3 regions of the Ureibacillus sp. FSL K6-2830 genome follow, and region 2 is predicted to be linked to each of the others. Evidence: riboswitches for the same ligand, from Rfam matches in the RefSeq annotation. Region 2 holds a riboswitch; each other region holds the start of a gene.
What was found. A riboswitch is a leader RNA that binds a small molecule or an ion and turns the genes downstream of it on or off. The one in region 2 is predicted to bind thiamine pyrophosphate.

Region 1 (6,382 bases), 1.3 Mb from region 2:
TGTACATGATGAATGTAATGGATATCCTGAAAGTTTTTTAAAACCTAAAAAAATATAAACCCATGAAATTTTGCAATGTGCAAAACTTCATGGGCTATTTTTCTATTTAGGAGGATTTTATCCTAGCATCTGCTTCAATTTCCATTCTAAATACATCTTGTTATTCAGATTTTATTGTTTAGTATGAGGTAAAGTAATTAGATTACCTTCAATTATAATGTTTATATTCCTTCATTTATCGTTTAGAATTTTTCCATTTGATTAATTTCCGCTTGTCTAATTTAGGCCATCTGTGTTTTGGAACATATTTTACCATCGTTTCAAACAACATACCCCATTGCTCTATTGATAGGATGCCAACTGGCGTTTCACTTTTTATGCCCAAACTTCTTTTAACCCTTTTGATTTGCTGTGCTGTAAAAATGCCCCTTAATGCAAAGTCAATTGGCATCTGCGGGTTTTGCAATACATAGTCTGCGAATCCCCAAAAAATGAAATAATCTTTATAAGGAACTTTTGGATTTACTTTTCTTTTTATCGTAATCAGTGCCGAATCTACTTTTGGTTGGGGAGAAAAGTTTTTCTTAGAAATTTCTTTTACGTATCGAATATCAAACCACATTCTCCAAGCAATGATATATGGATCCTTCACAAATTGAGAGGTGAATCTTTTTGCCGCTCCCTTTTCCATTACTATTGCTCCTCTCTGAAATCCACTTATCGGATGATTCAATAACATCTTCATAATGGGCGTCGTAATCGAATAGGGAATATTCGAAACAACGATAAAAGGTTCTTTCGGCAATTGAATTTGTAATATATCGTGATGAATGATTTTAACATTACCGGTTTCAGCAAATTTCTCTTTTAATAAACTTACAAATTTTCCTTCATATTCTATAGCCAGTATCCCCCTTGCTTTTTTACTTAACACCGACGTCAATGCACCTTTTCCAGCACCAAACTCTAAAACTAAATCATGTCGAGTTACATTTGCAATTTCTACTATTTCATTTATTAATTTCTTATTATGCATTAAATGTTGTCCTAAAAAATTGGGTGGTTCACTTCTTCGATGTTTACGATTTTTAGTCATTAATTCTTCTTCCTTTCTAAAAAAATCACAAGCATCTGCTTGCGATTTAGAGCAAATGGAAGAAGATCCGCCCTCATTCGTTTGGAATAACATATTGACAAGATAGGCATCAAAAAAGGACTTGTACTTAGGTGTAGTACAAATCTATCGAAAGAAAGTGAAATTCCTTAATAATAGAAAAAAGGCAGAAATAATCTGCCTTCGGAAATGACGTTATTAACCCATTAATTAATATCAACCATAAATAGTGATATTACAAAAATGTGGTTCAAAAATGAAAAATGAAGATTATTAAAAAAGGACAGACTACTCCCATTTACTCTGCCGTTCACAAGCAGAGCCTTTGAACATATTCAATTCATTAGTTCAAAGTTGGGAAACGTAGTCTCATTGAGTGTGTCACTTTTTTAATAATCCTCCTTTAATGATGAATACAAAAACAGTATATTGGTCCTGAATCAAATTGTCAAATGGAACTATTGGGGACAGTCTATGTGTTCGAACCTAATGATAAATATGATTTGTTTGACGAATGCGAAAGTTTATTAACTGAATCATGAAATATAGAATCATAAGAAATGAAATTTATATGCCAATATTTCAGTATATACATGCTAATCAATCTTCCAATGTTTTAATCATGATCAAGTCCGTTTGTTCTTCATCCCCCATATAAAAGGAGTGAAATCCTTTTTGAACAAATCCCATTTTCTTATAAAAACCAATTGCATTTTCGTTCTTTTCCCAAACCCCAAGCCAAATTTTCTTTTTATTCCATTCTTTTGCAACTTCCATTGTTTTATTTAGCAAGGCTTTTCCAAGTCCATGCTTCTGAAATTTCTCTCGAATATAAATTCTTTCAATTTCAAGGAATTCATCGCCCATTTTTTCCGTCTGAGCATCATCACTATTGACTTTTAAGTAGCCAGCCAATTCATTTTGGTAATAGACAAAGAAAAATTGTGAATGAATATTGGATAGCTCTTTCTCTAATTGTTTTAGATTAAATGCCTTTTCTAAATATACTTTCATATTTTCAGGCGAATTTTGATCTTTAAATGTGTAATAAAACGTTTCAATGCCCACTTCTTGTAATGTGTGCAAATCTTCAAGGGTACATGTTTTTATTTTAATTGTCATAGTGAACATCTCTCCTCATATCAATAATTTCGTTTGTTTCCCTTCTTAACGTATTCCCAATCTTTTTCAACATTTTTTCTTACCCGCTCTAAAAGATTGAATAATGTTTCCACTTCTGCTTCAGATAATCCTTGTAAAGCTACAGCGTTAGAATGATCATGTTCTCTTATTAAAAACGGATAAACATTATTGCCTTTCTCGGTCGCATAGAGTTTCTTAATTTTTTTATTTTGTGGATCCTCTCGCTTTTCAACAAATCCGTTCATTTCTAGTTTTTTTATGGCGCGTGATGCAGTTGTCCGATCCACTTTGATCATTTCAGCCAACTTTTCTTGAATAATTCCCGGGTTCTCACATATTCGTACAAGGTACAAATACTGACCTTTTGTTAAGTCATATTCTTTAAACTCGATATTACTGATTGAATCTAGTGCTCGTGCTATCATCCCGATTTCACGAAGAACTTCTTTCATAATGAACCCCTCTCATTTTGTTGTAAATGCAATATTTTTAGTTCATTATACTCAACTTTTGTTGCATTTACAATAAAAAATAAAACCAATTGAATATCTACATAATCTTAGGATGAAAATTCAAAAAAATTTGCAATCTTTCACAAGAATAAGTAGACTTTATATTGAAACTGAATATATTAACCGGGGGCTTGCGGAAGCAGGCTGAGAGTACGACTAATCCGTCGTTGACCGTTTGAACCTGATTTGGATAATGCCAGCGCAGGGAGTGTAGTAAGTCGAATTATGCACTTTGCTTAGGCAGGGTGCATTTTATTTTGGAAAGGGTGAAAACCGATGACGCAGCATCGAGAAATCATAGAGGAACTTTCTCAATTTATAAAAAAGAATCAAGCTTCAGAAGAAGAGTTTAATAACTTAGCTTTACGTATTTTTAATTATCAATACAAACATAATCTTCCCTTTCAAACATTTTGCCGTCAAAAAGGAAAGACACCGCGGCTTGTGAAAAATTGGCGAGACATTCCTTATGTGCCGATGAGTGCCTTTAAAGAGGTTCCATTGACATGTTCAGATCCAGAGGCAGCGGTTAGAGTCTTTATGACAAGCGGAACAACCCAAGGAAAACAAGGCAAACACTTTCATTCCACTCTCGAAATCAGAGAACTTTCCATGATTATCAACTTTAAAGAACGGTTTATGAAAGAAACAAATCGCATCCGCATGGGAATTTTGTTTCCAACTGAAGAGAAAATGCCGCACTCATCCTTAGCCCATTATTTAGCTCTTGTCATGAAAGAGTTTGGCACAGAGGACAGCTGCTATTTATTAAAAGAGAACGGCGTACATATTCAAAAAATCATCAGTGAGTTGGAACATGCCGAAAAAACAGGAGAACCATTTGCTTTGCTCGGAGCAAGTTTCAGTTTTGTTCATTTGTTTGAGGAATTGGAGCGTTTAGGAAAAACGTTTAATCTGCCGAAGGGAAGCAAAATTCTTGATACTGGTGGTTATAAAAATAAATCAAAGGAATTAGATTTAAATGAATTTTATCAGTTGCTTGAAAGATATTTCGGTGTAGATAGAAGCAATTGTATTAATATGTACGGCATAACAGAGCTAAGCACGCAATTTTATGATGATGGCAATGAGGTCGTTCCATCTATAAAAACTGGACCTAGTTGGATTCGTACGAGAGTCATCAATCCGTTAACAGGTGAAGAGGTTCCAGAAGGAGAACGTGGTGTTTTAGTTCATTATGATTTAGCGAACTTTAATTCCGTAATGGCGGTTGCTACTGAGGATGTAGGAATGGCGGTTGATGAAGGATTTTATCTGTTCGGTAGAGTTCAAGGTGCCGAGGTAAGGGGATGCTCGCTAGCGGTAGAAGAGTTTATTCAATTGGCGAAAGGAACAGCACAATGAGAATAACAGCTGGATATATTCCAAATATCGGAGAAACGAAATTTGATAAGAAAATCCTGAAGTTTCAGGATTTAGAAGTGGAACTGCCTCTCCTTACACTTGAGCAATTACAGAAAGTCGTTGACACAGTGAAAAGAGAAAGTGCGGAAATCTTAAAATCACTGTCGGTATCAACAGTAGTGGACATCATCGGTTATGTAACGGAACAATTTTTGGACCGCAGTTCATCTTATCGACAGCAGGCGGAAAAGTTGCTTCCGATTGTCACCGGCTATGATGAGGAGGTAATTCGCCTTGGTCTTACATCTTTTTTAAAAACATTTCGCAAGCACGAACTCCAGCGTTTCCTAGTAGAAGATTTAGGAAATCCATTATTATTAGATCATTTTCAGCCGCGCGCAAAAGGTGGTTTTTCAAAAGCAATTGGACCAGAACTCATTACCCATGTATGGGCAGGGAATGTTCCAGCACTGCCTATTTGGAGTTTCGTATCTGGTCTGCTAGTAAAAGCAGGAAATATCGGAAAAGTTTCAAGTTCTGAACCTCTTTTTGCCGGCTGGTTTGCAAAAGCCTTAGCAGAGATCGAGCCGAGTCTTGCCAATTGCTTTGCGGTTGTGTGGTGGAAAGGCGGCGATGAAAAGCGAGAGAAGATGATATTTGAAAAGTCGAATCTCGTTATCGGATACGGTAACAACGAAACGCTGCAAGCTTTAAAAAAACAAGTTCCCATTACTACTCGCTTTTTACCTTTTGGTCATAAAGTAAGCTTTGGCATCATTTCAAAATCTGCCTTAGATGCGCACAAAGCATGGCGAATTGCTCATCAAGCCGCACTTGATGTCATTCGTTACGATCAGCAAGGTTGTTACTCACCGCACTTATTTTATGTGCAAAAAGGCGGAAAAGTATCGCCAGTGGAATTTGCCCGCTTGATTGCGGGGGAGCTAGAAAACTTCGAAAAGCGTTATCCAAGGCGTAAGCTTTCCATGGAAGAATCAGTTGCCCTTGCTTCATGGCGGCAAAAGGAAGAAATGAGCACTTTTACAGAAACAGGAAAAGAAGTGCTTGGAACTTCCACACATCAATGGACGGTTGTTTTTGAAGAAGAGGAAAAAGTTTTTACGGCAAGCCCGTTGAATCGAGTTATTCGGGTTATTTCTTTTGAAAAATTAGAAGACATTCTGCCATACATCAAGCCATACCGCTCATTTCTTCAAACGATTGGTATGGCCGCAACCCCTAAAGAACTTTTCCACTGGGCAGAGTTGTTGGCTAACGTTGGCGTAACACGAATCACAGCACTAGGAAAAATGACTTCCCCTGAAGCAGGTTGGCATCATGATGGACGCTTCAATCTAATGGATTTAATTCAAATGGTAGACATCGAATCATCGGCAATAGTGGATAGTGAACAATTTGCTCCTTATGTTGATTAGGAGGTTTTTAATATGAGTTTTTTGGTAATGGAGGATGTAACGTACAGTTACGAACAAGGAAAAAATCAAATTTTACGTGGGATTAGCTGGGAAATCAATAAAGGAGAGTTTCATTGTCTGCTTGGAAAAAGTGGCTGCGGAAAAACGACCTTATTAAAGCTTGCTGCTGGCCTGCTTTCATCTGAGAATGGAAGCATTCGCCTGCAAGGAAAGGAAGTAATCAAACCTTTACCTAATTGTAGTTTTGTCTTTCAAACTCCAACTCTATTGGAATGGAAAACAGTTATTGAAAATGTGCTTCTCCCTATTAAATTGAAACGGAAAATCAGAAGTGAGGATATGGAGCAGGCAATGGAATACTTAGAGCTTGTTGGGTTAGCCTCTTATCGAGATTGTTACCCTTTACAGCTTTCCGGTGGACAACAAAGCCGGGTCGCTCTTGCACGAGCCTTAATGCAAAAGCCTTCTTTATTATTTTTGGACGAGCCTTTTGCAGCATTAGATGCCATTACAAGAGAAGAACTGCAAGATGATCTTTTAAGAATGTGCTATATGCATAATATTACTGTGCTCTTTATTACCCATGATATTGCGGAAGCTGTATATTTATCCGATAGAGTTGCTGTCATGGCACATGGAGAAATTGTCTATCAAACCCCAATCATGCTTGAACGCCCACGTAGAATGGAAATGAGATATGAGCCTTATTTTAACGAACTATGTTTCACGTTACGTCAAGTGATGAATGGTGAACGCTTATGAAAAAAACATCCGTTTATTCATTCTTATTATTCATTTTTTTACTAGTTATT
Region 2 (6,382 bases):
AAATAACCATCAATTAAATATTCTAAATATAATCCCTCATATCATATGAATGATTGACATTGAAATGCACTTTATAAATATGTTGAATATTTTATGGTTCAATACAGCAAAGTTGTAGAACAATTTGTTTCTCATCTACTTTCTGAGCATTCATGTTTTAATCAGCTGTAGTAATAAAGTGAGGGAGTGATTCTACAGGTTGATTATTTTGAATTTTTTAAATGGTTAAAGAATAAGGGGCGGTATCGCTCCTTTTTGTGTTAATTAAGCACATAAATCGTTTTATGATTACTGTTTTAAAAATGCCTCACGTTATTGAATATTTTTGTTATTAAAGGAAAAAAATAACTAAAAAAGTGGTAATTTCCTTCATCCAGTTGCATAGTGAGGTGAATTGAATGATTATTAATATGTTAACTGTAATATTTGTCTTGATTTGTTGTATTGTAAGTTTTCTCCTTATGGTTTTCACAAAAAAAACTTTGTTGTTTCGATATATTCCAATAGTTATCATCACAGTTAGCTTCATCTTTATAACGATTAAATACTTCTTCTATTCATATTACTTGATAGTCACAAAATTATTTGATGGTGTAATCCTTGTTCTTTTCCTTACATTATGGTTCTTCATTATGATTGAACATGTCATTCTTGATCTCATTGAAGATTATTCAAACATCCGCTCATTTTTTCGTATCATGTATAATCGAATTAAGCGATTGAAGTTTCGTTATGTTCGTTTACATTTCATAAAAAAAATTAAAAACCAAAGCCTACATTAATGCACATATCGATTTGTTGAAGGAAACAGGAACAGGGAGGTTCTATTCATGAAAATAACCATTGAATGGACGTATCATCATAAAGGATTGGAAACAACTTTTCGATCAGATGAAATGCCGCCAGTTCAAGCCCTATTGATTGCAGAAGAATTAAAGAAAACCGGAAAAGTAAAACATATGACCTTTATTGATCAATATGACAGTACATGGTCTGTTAAAGAAATAAAAAAATATTTAAAGGAAATCGAAACTGAGCCATCCAATGTGACAGTGTATTTTGATGGTGGTTATGATTTAGAAAGTCAAAAAGCCGGTTTAGGATTTGCCATATATTTTGAACAAAACGGAAAATCTTATCGAACTAGAAAAAATTTAATGCAACTTGGCTTAAGATCTAATAATGAAGCGGAATATGCGGCATTATACGGAAGTATTCTAGAGTTAGAAGTGATAGGCGTTCATCATCAAACTGTTCGATTCATTGGTGATTCACAGGTTGTTATTAATCAAATGAGTGGAGAATGGCCTATTTATGAAAAAGAATTAACAAATTGGGCGAATAAAATTGATGAAAAATTAAATCAACTAGGAATCAAATCTGAATTTAAATTAGTTTCGCGAAAAGGGAATGAAGAAGTCGATCGATTAGCAACTCAAGCATTGAATAATACCATAATTGAAGGAAAAATAGAGTTAGATTAATCGAGAAAAACTTGTGACATTCAATCTAGAATTTAAGTGATTTAGCTGTTTTATCTAGCAATCTTTTTAAATTCTATTAAATTATTTGAAAAAATAAAATGAAAATGTGTTATAATTTTCATAACAACTAAAAAATTATTAAATTTTGCAGGGGTGGCCTAAGTGCCTGAGAAGGTGATATCACCTAACCCTTAGAACCTGATGCAGCTAGTACTGCCGTAGGGAGCAAAATACCTTATCGTATGAATGATGATTATGTGTATTGTTGCTCTCCAAACTTGGAGAGTTTTTTTATTTCATATGATAATTGCAGGGGTGGCCTAAGTGCCTGAGAAGGTGATATCACCTAACCCTTAGAACCTGATGCAGTTAGCACTGTCGTAGGGAGCAATGAAAGATTGTGTTCTATTTTCAAAGCTCTTTTGCGCCGTGCAAAGGAGCTTTTTCTTTACATAAATTTTTACAATTATAGGAGGATATATATGAGCTTAATCAAAATAAGAAAAAAAAATCCATTAATTCATTGTATTACAAATACCGTTGTAACGAATTTTACTGCAAATGGTTTGCTTGCAATTGGAGCTTCACCAGTTATGTCAGATGAGCCATTGGATGTAGAAGACATGGTCGCTATTGCAAACGGATTATTAATTAATATTGGAACATTAAATAAAAATTCCGTAGAAGCAATGATATTAGCTGGGAAAAAAGCAAATGAACTAAATATTCCTGTCGTACTTGATCCTGTCGGAGCGGGGGCTACAACATATCGTAAAGAAACTGCAAAAAATTTATTAAAAGAGATTAAATTTGATTTAATCCGATGTAATGCTGGTGAATTAGCAGCAATTGCAGGAATTAATTGGCAAGCAAAAGGAGTTGATAGCGGACAAGGAGAAATGGATATTACCAATGTTGCTAAGGAAACTGCTCAAAAGTATGGTGCAATTATTGCTGTTTCTGGAAAAGAAGATTTCGTGACTGACGGAATAGAACACTATCAAGTTAGTGGTGGCCATGAGTTAATGACTCAAGTAACAGGAACAGGTTGTTTATTAAGTGCTATTTGTGCTGCAGCATTAACGTTGGATGGAGGAAAACTTGAAAATATTCGAAATGTATTAGCTGACTATAAAAAAGTCGCTGAAAATGCGTCGAAAGAAAAATACCTTGGTTCCTTCCAAGTTGAAATAATAAATGGATTACATCAAATTTCAAGAGGTGAATAACTATGAATATTGTCTTGACAATTGCTGGTTCAGATAGCGGCGGGGGAGCTGGCATTCAAGCGGATTTAAAAACATTTCAGGAGCTAAATGTTTTTGGTACATCTGTTATTACCGCATTGACTGCTCAAAATACATTAGGCGTAGAAGGTATTTATCCTGCAACGGCTGAATTTGTGGAACAACAATTGAATACGGTTTTACAAGATTTTGAAGTGAAAGCATTAAAAACAGGTATGTTATTTTCTGCAGATATTATTAAAACGATTGCAAAAAATTTAATAGATAAAAATATTCAAATAGTCGTTGATCCAGTGATGATTGCAAAAGGTGGGCAAGCGTTATTGCAAGAAGAGGCCGTACAAGCGATGAAAAATGAATTATTGCCAATAGCAACCGTATTAACGCCTAATATTCCAGAAGCTGAGACAATCACAGGTATGAAAATTGAAACAGCAGATGACATTCAACAAGCAGCAGCAAAGATTTTGCAACTTGGTGTTAATTGTGTAGTAATGAAAGGCGGACATTTTGAAGGTCCATCTGCTGTTGATACGGTCTTTTTTCAAGACGGCTCTTCCTTCCAATTAAAATCAAAACGAATTAACACGAAACATACCCATGGAACAGGGTGTACTTTTTCTGCAGCTATTACAGCAAATTTAGGTAAGGGGCTTTCGTTAAAAGAGTCCGTTATCGAAGCGAAAAAATTTGTTCAAATGGCAATTGAAAATCCACTAAATATCGGACGTGGACATGGTCCAACAAATCACTTTGCTCACCGTTTTGGTGCTAAAGTAGAGGTGGAAATTGTTGAATAGAATGGATTTAGCTGTTTACTTCATAATGGGTAACGAGAATTGTAATAATGAGTCCCCGCTATCAGTGCTAGAAGATGCCTTAAAAGCAGGTATTACGATTTTTCAACTGAGGGAAAAAGGTAAAGAACCGTTAATGGGGAAAGAATTAGAACAATTTGCAAGATCATGTCAATCCCTTTGTAAACAATATGGAGTTCCTTTTATTGTGAATGATGATGTGGAGCTTGCATTAAAAATCGACGCAGATGGCATTCACGTTGGTCAAGATGATACACCGATAGAAGCAATTCGCGAAAAGTTTAAAAACAAAATAATAGGTGTTTCCGTTCATAATAAAGAAGAAATGGTGAAAGCTGTCGAAGGAGGGGCAGATTATGTAGGGATTGGTCCAATTTTTGAAACGAAATCGAAGCCTGATGCAAAAAAGCCAGCTGGGGTTAATTTTTTAAAGAAAGCAAGGGAGATGTATCCGAATTTCCCTATTGTTGGAATTGGTGGGATTACTCCATTCAATGCACAAATGGTGTTAGAAGCAGGAGCTGATGGCATAGCAGTGATTTCTGCTATATGTAATAGCAATAATCGTACACAGACAGTCCAGCAATTTAAGGGAAAGTAACATCATAACAATAAGTAATTCTATCGTAACCTTTCTCAAAATAGAATAACAAAATTTAAAAATAAACTGAAAAAAAGGAATTTACATAATAATATAATTCGATTATAATAGTTAACGTATTTGAATATGGAGCAAAACATGGTGGAGTCTGTCAACAAGGCTACCACCATGTCTTTTTTTTGCATCCATCTATTATGACAACAAGGGGGTAACTATTGTGGATGTATTTGAATTTATTTTACAAATCGTACTCGTGTTGCTCGTTGCAAAAATTGCTGGTCAAATCAGCATTCGCCTAGGACAACCATCCGTATTAGGCAAAATCATTGCAGGTATCGTTCTTGGGCCGGCTGTTCTTGGATGGATAGAACAAACGGAATTAATTCATGTGTTCAGTGAAATCGGAGTATTATTATTAATGTTCCTAGCTGGACTTGAAACAGACTTGGAAAGTTTAAATAAAAATGTAAAAGCGGCAACACTTGTAGCAATTTTAGGAGTAGTAATGCCAATTTTAATGGGGTGGGGCGCTTCACCACTATTTGGTATTCCTACATCTGAAGGAATATTTTTAGGATTATTACTTGCTGCAACGAGCGTAAGTATTTCCGTTCAAACATTGCGGGAAATTGGGTGGTTAAATAGTAGAGAAGGTGCTACATTACTTGGAGCAGCTGTTCTTGATGATGTAATTGTAGTAATTCTCATCGCTGTTGCAATTGGATTTTTTGTGGGCTCGGATACAAATATTGCATGGGTTATTGCACAGCAAATTATCTTCTTTATTGTCATTTACTTTGTTGGAAAATATCTTGTGCCGAAGTTTATGCATCTTTTTGAAGGATTTAAAGTTACTGAACCGATTGTTACTGCGGGATTAATATTATTATTTGCCTTTGCATATTTCGCTGATTTCCTTGGGGTATCAGGAATTATCGGTACATATTTCATGGGGGTAGCTATTAGTAGAACAAAATATGCAAAAGAAGTTGAACATGGTGTTTCACCAATTGCATATGGCATCTTTGTACCGTTCTTCTTTATTAACATCGGTTTACCAATGAGCTTTGATGGTATTGGAGATCAAATTGTGTTTATTATCGTCTTTTCTATTATTGCCTTGCTTTCAAAATTTATCGGTTGCGGTCTTGGAGCAAAAGTTTGCGGCTTTGGTTGGAGATCCTCGGCAGGCATTGGGGCAGGCATGATATCCCGAGGAGAAGTTGCATTAATCTTAGCTTCCATTGGACTAACTGGCGGCATATTATCTCAAGAGTTTTATGGCGCAATCATTGTAGTCATCATTATTACGACTTTAGTAACACCACCATTATTGAAGCTAATTTTCGGTAAACGGGAAGAAGCGCAACAAGCATAATAAATAATTAAAATAAAAAGGGGGCATATCAAAGTCATTTTGAGACGCCTCCTTTGCGGCTGTCGCTATCGCTTTCGCCGCAGATAAATTGCGGCTGTCGCACACGCTTAGCCGCAGATAAATTGCGGCTGTCGCACACGCTTAGCCGCAGATAAATTGCGGCTGTCGCACATGCTTAGCCGCAGATAAATTGCGGCTGTCGCACACGCTTAGCCGCAGATAAATTGCGACGAGGAGGCGCGTTTGATGTGACCACCGTAGGAGCAAAGTTTTTAAGAGAATATTACTATAAGAAGTAAGGCTGTTCAGAAAGTGTTCGACTCTGAACAGCCCCTTTTATTATTATATTTTAAATCTGCTTACAGTTTTTGATAATTCTTTGCTTAATTCGTTTAGTTCTTCTGAAGCTTCAGCAACAGAATGTATTGCTCTTAATTGCTCATCGCTAGCAGCACTTACTTCCTCACAAGCTGCTGCAGTTGATTGTGCTGTCATGGACATTTCCTCAATGGTTTCCACAACTCGATCTTTATATTTTATGATACTATCGATTTCTTCCGTAACAGTTTTAAAAGTATGTTCCATATTTAAAATTAACGATGATAGATTTTGGAATAGTATACTTGTATTTTCAACAACTGTTCCTTGTTCTTTGAATGTATCTTGCATTTCATTCATTTGTTTAACGACGGAAATTGCTTCTTGCTGCAATTCATGGATTGTTGATTTGACATGTTCCGTTGCTTTAGCCGATTGTTCGGCAAGTTTACGTACTTCTTCTGCTACAACAGCAAATCCTTTACCATGTTCGCCTGCACGAGCTGCTTCAATACTTGCGTTTAAAGCGAGTAAAT
Region 3 (6,382 bases), 2.1 Mb from region 2:
GTCCGCTCTCAATTGGAGGATCTGAATGTGTCAATGCTCATTATTTCCAGGCATTTCATTACACAGCCCTTGGGCATTTACACAAAGCTCATTACGTATTAAATGAAACGATACGATATCCGGGATCTCCATTAAAATATTCGGCATCTGAAGCGAATCATCAAAAAGGATTTTTAATAGTCAATTTAGATGAAAATGGACAAGTTTCTATTGAAAAACGAAATTTCACACCGAGACGAGATTTGCGCATCATTGAAGGCACCATTCAAGAAATTTTAAAACATGATTACTGTGAAGATTATGTATTCGTACGATTGACTGATTTAACACCAGTTGTAGGAGCGATGGAACAAATTCGCACTGTTTACCCGAATGCCATGCATGTGGAACGAAAAACGATTCAAAGAATTGAAAGTGCTGAAGAGAATATTAAAATTCAGCGAGAACAATTGGATGATATGACGTTATTTAAAGCTTTCCATAAAGAAATTTTAGGCTTTGAGCCGACAGAAGAAGCTCTTCAATTATTTGAAGAAGTATTGAATGAAATGTTGCGTGATGAAAGAGAAATGAAAGAGGAGGCGGTGACGAAATGAAGCCAATTTTATTAAAAATGACCGCCTTTGGACCATACAAAAATGAAGAAGTGATCGATTTTACAAAACTTCAGGAAAGAAAGCTTTTCGTGATTTCCGGACAAACTGGCGCCGGAAAAACGACGATATTTGATGCCATCTGTTTTGCGTTGTATGGTTTTGGTAGCGGTCAAGACAGGAAAGATACAAAAATGCTGCGCAGTGATTTTGCAGAAGATGATGTGCATACTTCTGTTGAATTTGTTTTTGAAATACGTGGCAAAAAATATCGTGTTTTGCGCAGGTTGTCCCATGTGAAAAAAGGAAGAAAAACACCAACTGGTGAAAAATATGAGTTGTTTGAAATACTGCCAAATAACGAAGAAATTCCAGCGGTGGAACGGCAACGAGTGACGGATATTAATGAAAAGCTTGAAGAATTGATTGGATTAACTTACGAACAATTTAGCCAAATCGTGATGCTGCCACAAGGAGAGTTTCGTAAATTATTAACTTCTAAATCGGACGAGAAAGAAGAGATATTAAGAAAAATCTTTAAGACAGATCGCTTTGTAAAAATGGCTGATAAACTGGAAGAAAAGAAACGATTAGCGGATCAACAACTAAATGAAGCAAAGGCATTAAAAAATAGCTATATTAATCAAATTGAAGGAACATTACCAAAACGAGAATCATTGTTGTTTACAATGCTTAGTCAACATTCCAATATTTATCAGATTCTAGAAGGATTGGCAGAAGAACAGCAATATTATCAGAAAAAAATTAAAGATGATGAACGAATGTATCGAGAAGCTTTCAAAAAACATCAAGAGGCATATGAAGTTTATGTTGCGAATAAAAAGTTAAATGATCAAATTGATGAATATGAAAGGAAAAAAGAAAAGCTATCCTTTTTACAATCTCAAAAAGACCATTATGAACAAATAAAACAAACAATCGATGCAGCAAATCGTGCAAGCCGAATTTTCCCACTCTATTCTTATCTGATGGAACTGGATAAGGAAAAACAATCCATCGAAAAGAGAATGGAACTCGTTACAAAACAGTTAGAAGCAGCAAAATGGACATTTGCTAAAGCAGAAGAAATGTTCAAGATGGAAGCAATGAAAGAGGAAGAACGGGAACAAGCGAATGAACGAGTAAATGAATTAGAAAAACTTGTCCCTATTTATGAGCAAATGAACGAACAAATAAAGCTCGTGGACAAACTGTTGAATGAAAAAAATCAATTGCAAACTCGCCTACAAAACATAGTAAAACAGATCGAAGAAAAGGAATGGGCTATTCAACAGTTGAGCGAGATGATTGAAAAGCTGGAAGAAGACACAGAATCATTGAATGAACTATTAGAACAGCAACGACTATTAAGAGAAATTGTAGATACCTACACAAAATACTTTGAGGTAAACGCTGAAGTCCATAAACTAGAAAACGAATGGCTTAAAGCGACATCTACCTATGAAGAAGTTCAAAATATATATGCTCAGGAAGAGGAAAAATGGTTGAATAATCAAGCGGCCATTCTTGCGAAGAGTCTCCTGCCTGGAATGCCTTGCCCTGTTTGCGGTAGTACGGTACACCGAATCGAACATACAGCATCAACTGAAACCGTTAATCAAACGGAATTGAAAAAACTGAAAGCAACATTAGATGAAGCTCAGCAAAAGAAATTTGCTGTTCAAGGGAAATTAGAATCGAAACGACATCAATTACAAGAAATAGAACAAAAATTAATGCAATATCACGCGCCATTAAAAGAATATCAAAAATATGTTCATCAATTACAAGATATAAATATTGCTATAAAAGAAAAAGAACGTCAAAAAGAAATACTTACATTAAATAAAAAACAAATAAAAATTCTGCAAGATGAAAATGCACAATTAGTTCATTTTCGTAAGGAAATCGAACGTCAGTATCATGAAAAACATGAACAATACACGCAGAATAGTACGATTTTAGAACAACAAAAAAAATTAATACCAGAAGAGATTAAAGACCTTTCCCAATTACAAGTTGCACTTCAACAAGCAATCAGCAATAAGCAACAATTAAAACAATCTTGGGAAACAGCCCAAAAGCAGTATCAGGAAGCTAACAAACAAGTTGTAATGAATGAAGAGGCATTTAAACAAATAACTGAACAAGTGAAACATATTCAAGTAAAATGTCAACAATCAAAGGAAAATTTCCATTCAGCTCTTCTACAAGCAAGGTTTACATCGACGGAAGATTTTCTACTTGCTAGACGTCCAGAACAGGAAATTGAAGCTTTACAAATGCAATATGATAATTATTCAAAGGAGCTTCATTCTTTACAAGTGCAAGTGAAAGAGGAAGCAGAAAAATTAAAAGATAAAGAAAAGGTCGATTTAACAGAAGCTGAAAAAGAATTGGAAGCGTTGCAGTTTAATTATGAAAAAGCATTAGATGAATTAAACTACTCGAAAGCTTGTGAAAAACATTGCATCGACTTTGCAGAGAAGCTTGAAAGACTTGCCAATAATATATTTCAAATGGAAGAAAAATCGAATCAAATCATAGATTTATATAATTTACTTCGTGGACACAACAGCAAAAAAATTTCCTTTGAACGCTATGTACAAATGGGGTATTTAGAGCTCATTACAGAAGCAAGCAATCTTCGTTTGAAAAATTTATCGAACGGTCAATATTATTTGCAAGTTTCTGACCGATTGGAGTCCTACGGTAGGCAAAGTGGATTAGGATTAGATGTATATGATGCATACACTGGACAAGCAAGAGATGTAAAAACTTTATCTGGCGGAGAGAAATTTAATGCTTCGTTAAGTTTAGCACTAGGAATGGCGGATGTGATTCAAAGCTTCCAAGGAAATGTTCAAATCGAAACAATGTTTATTGATGAAGGTTTTGGCTCCCTTGATGAAGAATCGTTGATGAAAGCAATTGATACGCTCATTGAACTACAAAAATCCGGCCGAATGATAGGGGTTATTTCTCATGTGGAGGAATTAAAATCGGCAATGCCTGCTATATTACAAGTAGAAAAATTAAAAGAGGGCTATAGTAAAACATCCATTATATTAAAGTAAATAATGAGGTTGCAATCTTCATATAATTTGATAAAATGACATTATTCCCAATAGAATATAAGATTTGTACCACAAGGGGTGCTGATGAAGTCAGCTGAGAGTGTGCCGGATGCACTAACCCTTAGAACCTGTAAGTTAGTACTTGCGTAGGGATGTGGATAGAAACCGAAACAAAGACGTCTCGGCTCTGTCCGGACGTTTTTTATTTTGTAGTTTTCTATCCTTCTCTCAAGTTCTATAAACGAAGAGAAAGGAGATAATTGAATGAGAAACCAAAAATTATTATGGATGGTTGAAATTGCGATTTTTGCTGCAATTGGTTATGTGTTAGACCAATTGAAATTTTCTATTTGGGCGCAGGGTGGATCCGTTAGTTTAGTAATGCTGCCTATTATTTTAATCGCTATTCGTTGGGGACTATCTGCAGGACTTATGACTGGATTGATTGTAGGATTATTGAACATGACAATTAATCCTTATATTGTCCATTGGGCTCAAGCATTGCTTGATTATGTTTTTGCATTTACTTTCGTAGGATTTGCGGCAATTGTTCGTAAACAAGTGTTAGATGGAGTATCAGAAAATCGTAAAAATAAAATTGCATTATTTGTTATCATCGGAACAATTATTGGCGGTTTGTTGCGCTTTATTTGTCATACACTTGCAGGAGCTATTTTCTTCAAAGAATATGCAGGCGATCAAAATGCCTGGATTTATTCTATCGGGTATAATGGTTCATATATGGTTCCGGCTATTATTTTAACTGCAGTTGCAGCGGTGCTCATCTTTACTGCAAGCCCAAGATTGATAAAAAAAGAAAATTGATTACAATTGTGAATTAAAATAAAAAGCGAATTGGGAGACAATATTGTTTTCCTAATTCGCTTTTTTATGGATAAATTTTTATACGTTTATCTAATTTTACCTACAATCCATTTCCCAAAAGGTAAATACGAAATGCATTTTGAAATGGTAATGGCAACGATTACCGTTGATATCATCATTGCTAAAATTGCTAGATAACCATTGTTGAAAAATGATACAAAGTACTTTGCGGTTAATGATAGTATGTTCCAATGAATTAAATAAATCATAAATGCATACTTGCTAATAATTCGAATAATTTTAAAAGATGGAATCAGTTGTCCATAGGCTAAGATCATGCTTGTTATTCCAACGACAAAAGGAATCAAATCCATCCTTCTAGAATGTATTTCAACCATACCGAATTTATAGCCATACCAAATATAAAGAGCTGATAGTGCCGTGAAAATTACAGTGAAAATGCGATATTTTTTCAATAGTGGCTGAATTTTTTCATAATTTGCACCGATTATGAATGCGATTACAAAATAAACGAACCAAGCTGTTCCATACAATTTTTCATACTTCATATTTTCTTGAAAGAATGGATATGGTAAATCAAAAATTCGATGCTGCAGAAAATACAACAATGCACATAAAGGTAACACGACAAAAGATGGCCATTGAAATTTAATCATTAGCCAAAACAATAGATACAATTGAAGAATAACTAAAACAAACCAACCTACAAATTCACCTAGAACGATATTGTTATAAAAGGTTTGCCAAATTAGACCATTTTGGTAGTTATATTCAATGACAAGGGCATCAATAAAAGCCCAAAATATATATGGAAGTAAAATGAATTGAAGCCGTTTTGACCAAAACGATTGTGGGATTCCATCTTTATATTTTGCTGCAAGAATGATGATGGAAAGTAAAATAAATGTCGGTGTAGCATAACATAGAAGTATTCGGATATAATGAACCACTACTGAATTTTCAGAAAGACCTGATTCTAGGTTATAAAAAGTAGTTGAATGTAATAGTAAAATTGATAAACATGCAATAACTCTTAATAAATCCCACTCTTTAATTCGCAATGATAAAACTCCTAATGTTTATAATGTTTGATTATAACATGATTAAAATACCTTTGAAGGTCTAAATAAAATTTTCATTATATATTCTATCATTTCTTGAGTAAAATCATATATCATATTGTGTAGTACATTCCTAAATTTAAACTTGGATTTCCGAAAAACTTTATAGAGTATGTTATATTATAAAAAGAAATTGTATAGAAGAAAGGAACTTTTACATGATTGTAAAAACACAAGAAGAATTAGAAGCGTTAAAAAAAATTGGGCGCATTTGCGCGGAAATTCGGGATGCGATGAAAGCGGCGACTAAACCAGGCATCACAACGAAAGAGTTGGATGAGATTGCCGGCCGCATGTTTGCTGAAGCAGGAGCAATTTCTGGCCCAAAAGGTGAATATGATTTCCCGGGATATACATGTATTAGCGTCAATCACGAAGTTGCACACGGTATTCCAGGCAATAAAGTCATTCGAGAAGGTGACTTAGTCAATATTGATGTTTCAGGATCATTAGATGGTTATTTTGCCGATACAGGCATTTCTTTTGTTGTAGGAGAAGGGTATGAAGACAAAGAAAAACTTTGCCGTGTTGCTAAGTCTGCCTTCGAACGAGCAATGACAAAAGTGAAAGCAGGCTCTAAATTAAATCAAATTGGGAAAGCCGTTGAACGAGAAGCAAAAGATCATGGATTAAAAGTCATTATGAATTTAACGGGGCATGGAGTAGGGCGTTCTTTGCATGAAGACCCACAACACATATTAAATTACTATGATGCATGGGATGGAACTATTTTGAAAGAAGGGAT

Region 1: it holds a riboswitch for thiamine pyrophosphate, as region 2 does, so the genes downstream of both, NSU17_RS06510 (LuxE/PaaK family acyltransferase) here and thiM (hydroxyethylthiazole kinase) in region 2, are expected to answer to the same signal.
Region 3: it holds a riboswitch for thiamine pyrophosphate, as region 2 does, so the genes downstream of both, thiT (energy-coupled thiamine transporter ThiT) here and thiM (hydroxyethylthiazole kinase) in region 2, are expected to answer to the same signal.

The regions. Positions count from the first base shown of each region.
Region 1 is NZ_JBBOQR010000001.1:1,317,289-1,323,670, forward strand. Features, by position in the region: gene erm (23S ribosomal RNA methyltransferase Erm) at 236-1,096, opposite strand; gene NSU17_RS06500 (GNAT family N-acetyltransferase) at 1,715-2,236, opposite strand; gene NSU17_RS06505 (MarR family winged helix-turn-helix transcriptional regulator) at 2,257-2,709, opposite strand; TPP riboswitch at 2,883-2,994, shown strand; gene NSU17_RS06510 (LuxE/PaaK family acyltransferase) at 3,046-4,134, shown strand; gene NSU17_RS06515 (acyl-CoA reductase) at 4,131-5,570, shown strand; gene NSU17_RS06520 (ABC transporter ATP-binding protein) at 5,583-6,332, shown strand; gene NSU17_RS06525 (ABC transporter permease) at 6,329-6,382, shown strand, end outside.
Region 2 is NZ_JBBOQR010000001.1:45,737-52,118, reverse strand. Features, by position in the region: gene NSU17_RS00245 (carbonic anhydrase) at 1-17, shown strand, start outside; gene NSU17_RS00240 (reverse transcriptase-like protein) at 831-1,484, shown strand; TPP riboswitch at 1,624-1,726, shown strand; TPP riboswitch at 1,786-1,888, shown strand; gene thiM (hydroxyethylthiazole kinase) at 1,967-2,713, shown strand; gene thiD (bifunctional hydroxymethylpyrimidine kinase/phosphomethylpyrimidine kinase) at 2,716-3,531, shown strand; gene thiE (thiamine phosphate synthase) at 3,524-4,150, shown strand; gene NSU17_RS00220 (cation:proton antiporter) at 4,368-5,528, shown strand; gene NSU17_RS00215 (methyl-accepting chemotaxis protein) at 5,871-6,382, opposite strand, start outside.
Region 3 is NZ_JBBOQR010000001.1:2,191,540-2,197,921, forward strand. Features, by position in the region: gene NSU17_RS10750 (exonuclease SbcCD subunit D) at 1-596, shown strand, start outside; gene NSU17_RS10755 (SMC family ATPase) at 593-3,670, shown strand; TPP riboswitch at 3,735-3,840, shown strand; gene thiT (energy-coupled thiamine transporter ThiT) at 3,935-4,495, shown strand; gene NSU17_RS10765 (acyltransferase family protein) at 4,582-5,577, opposite strand; gene map (type I methionyl aminopeptidase) at 5,796-6,382, shown strand, end outside.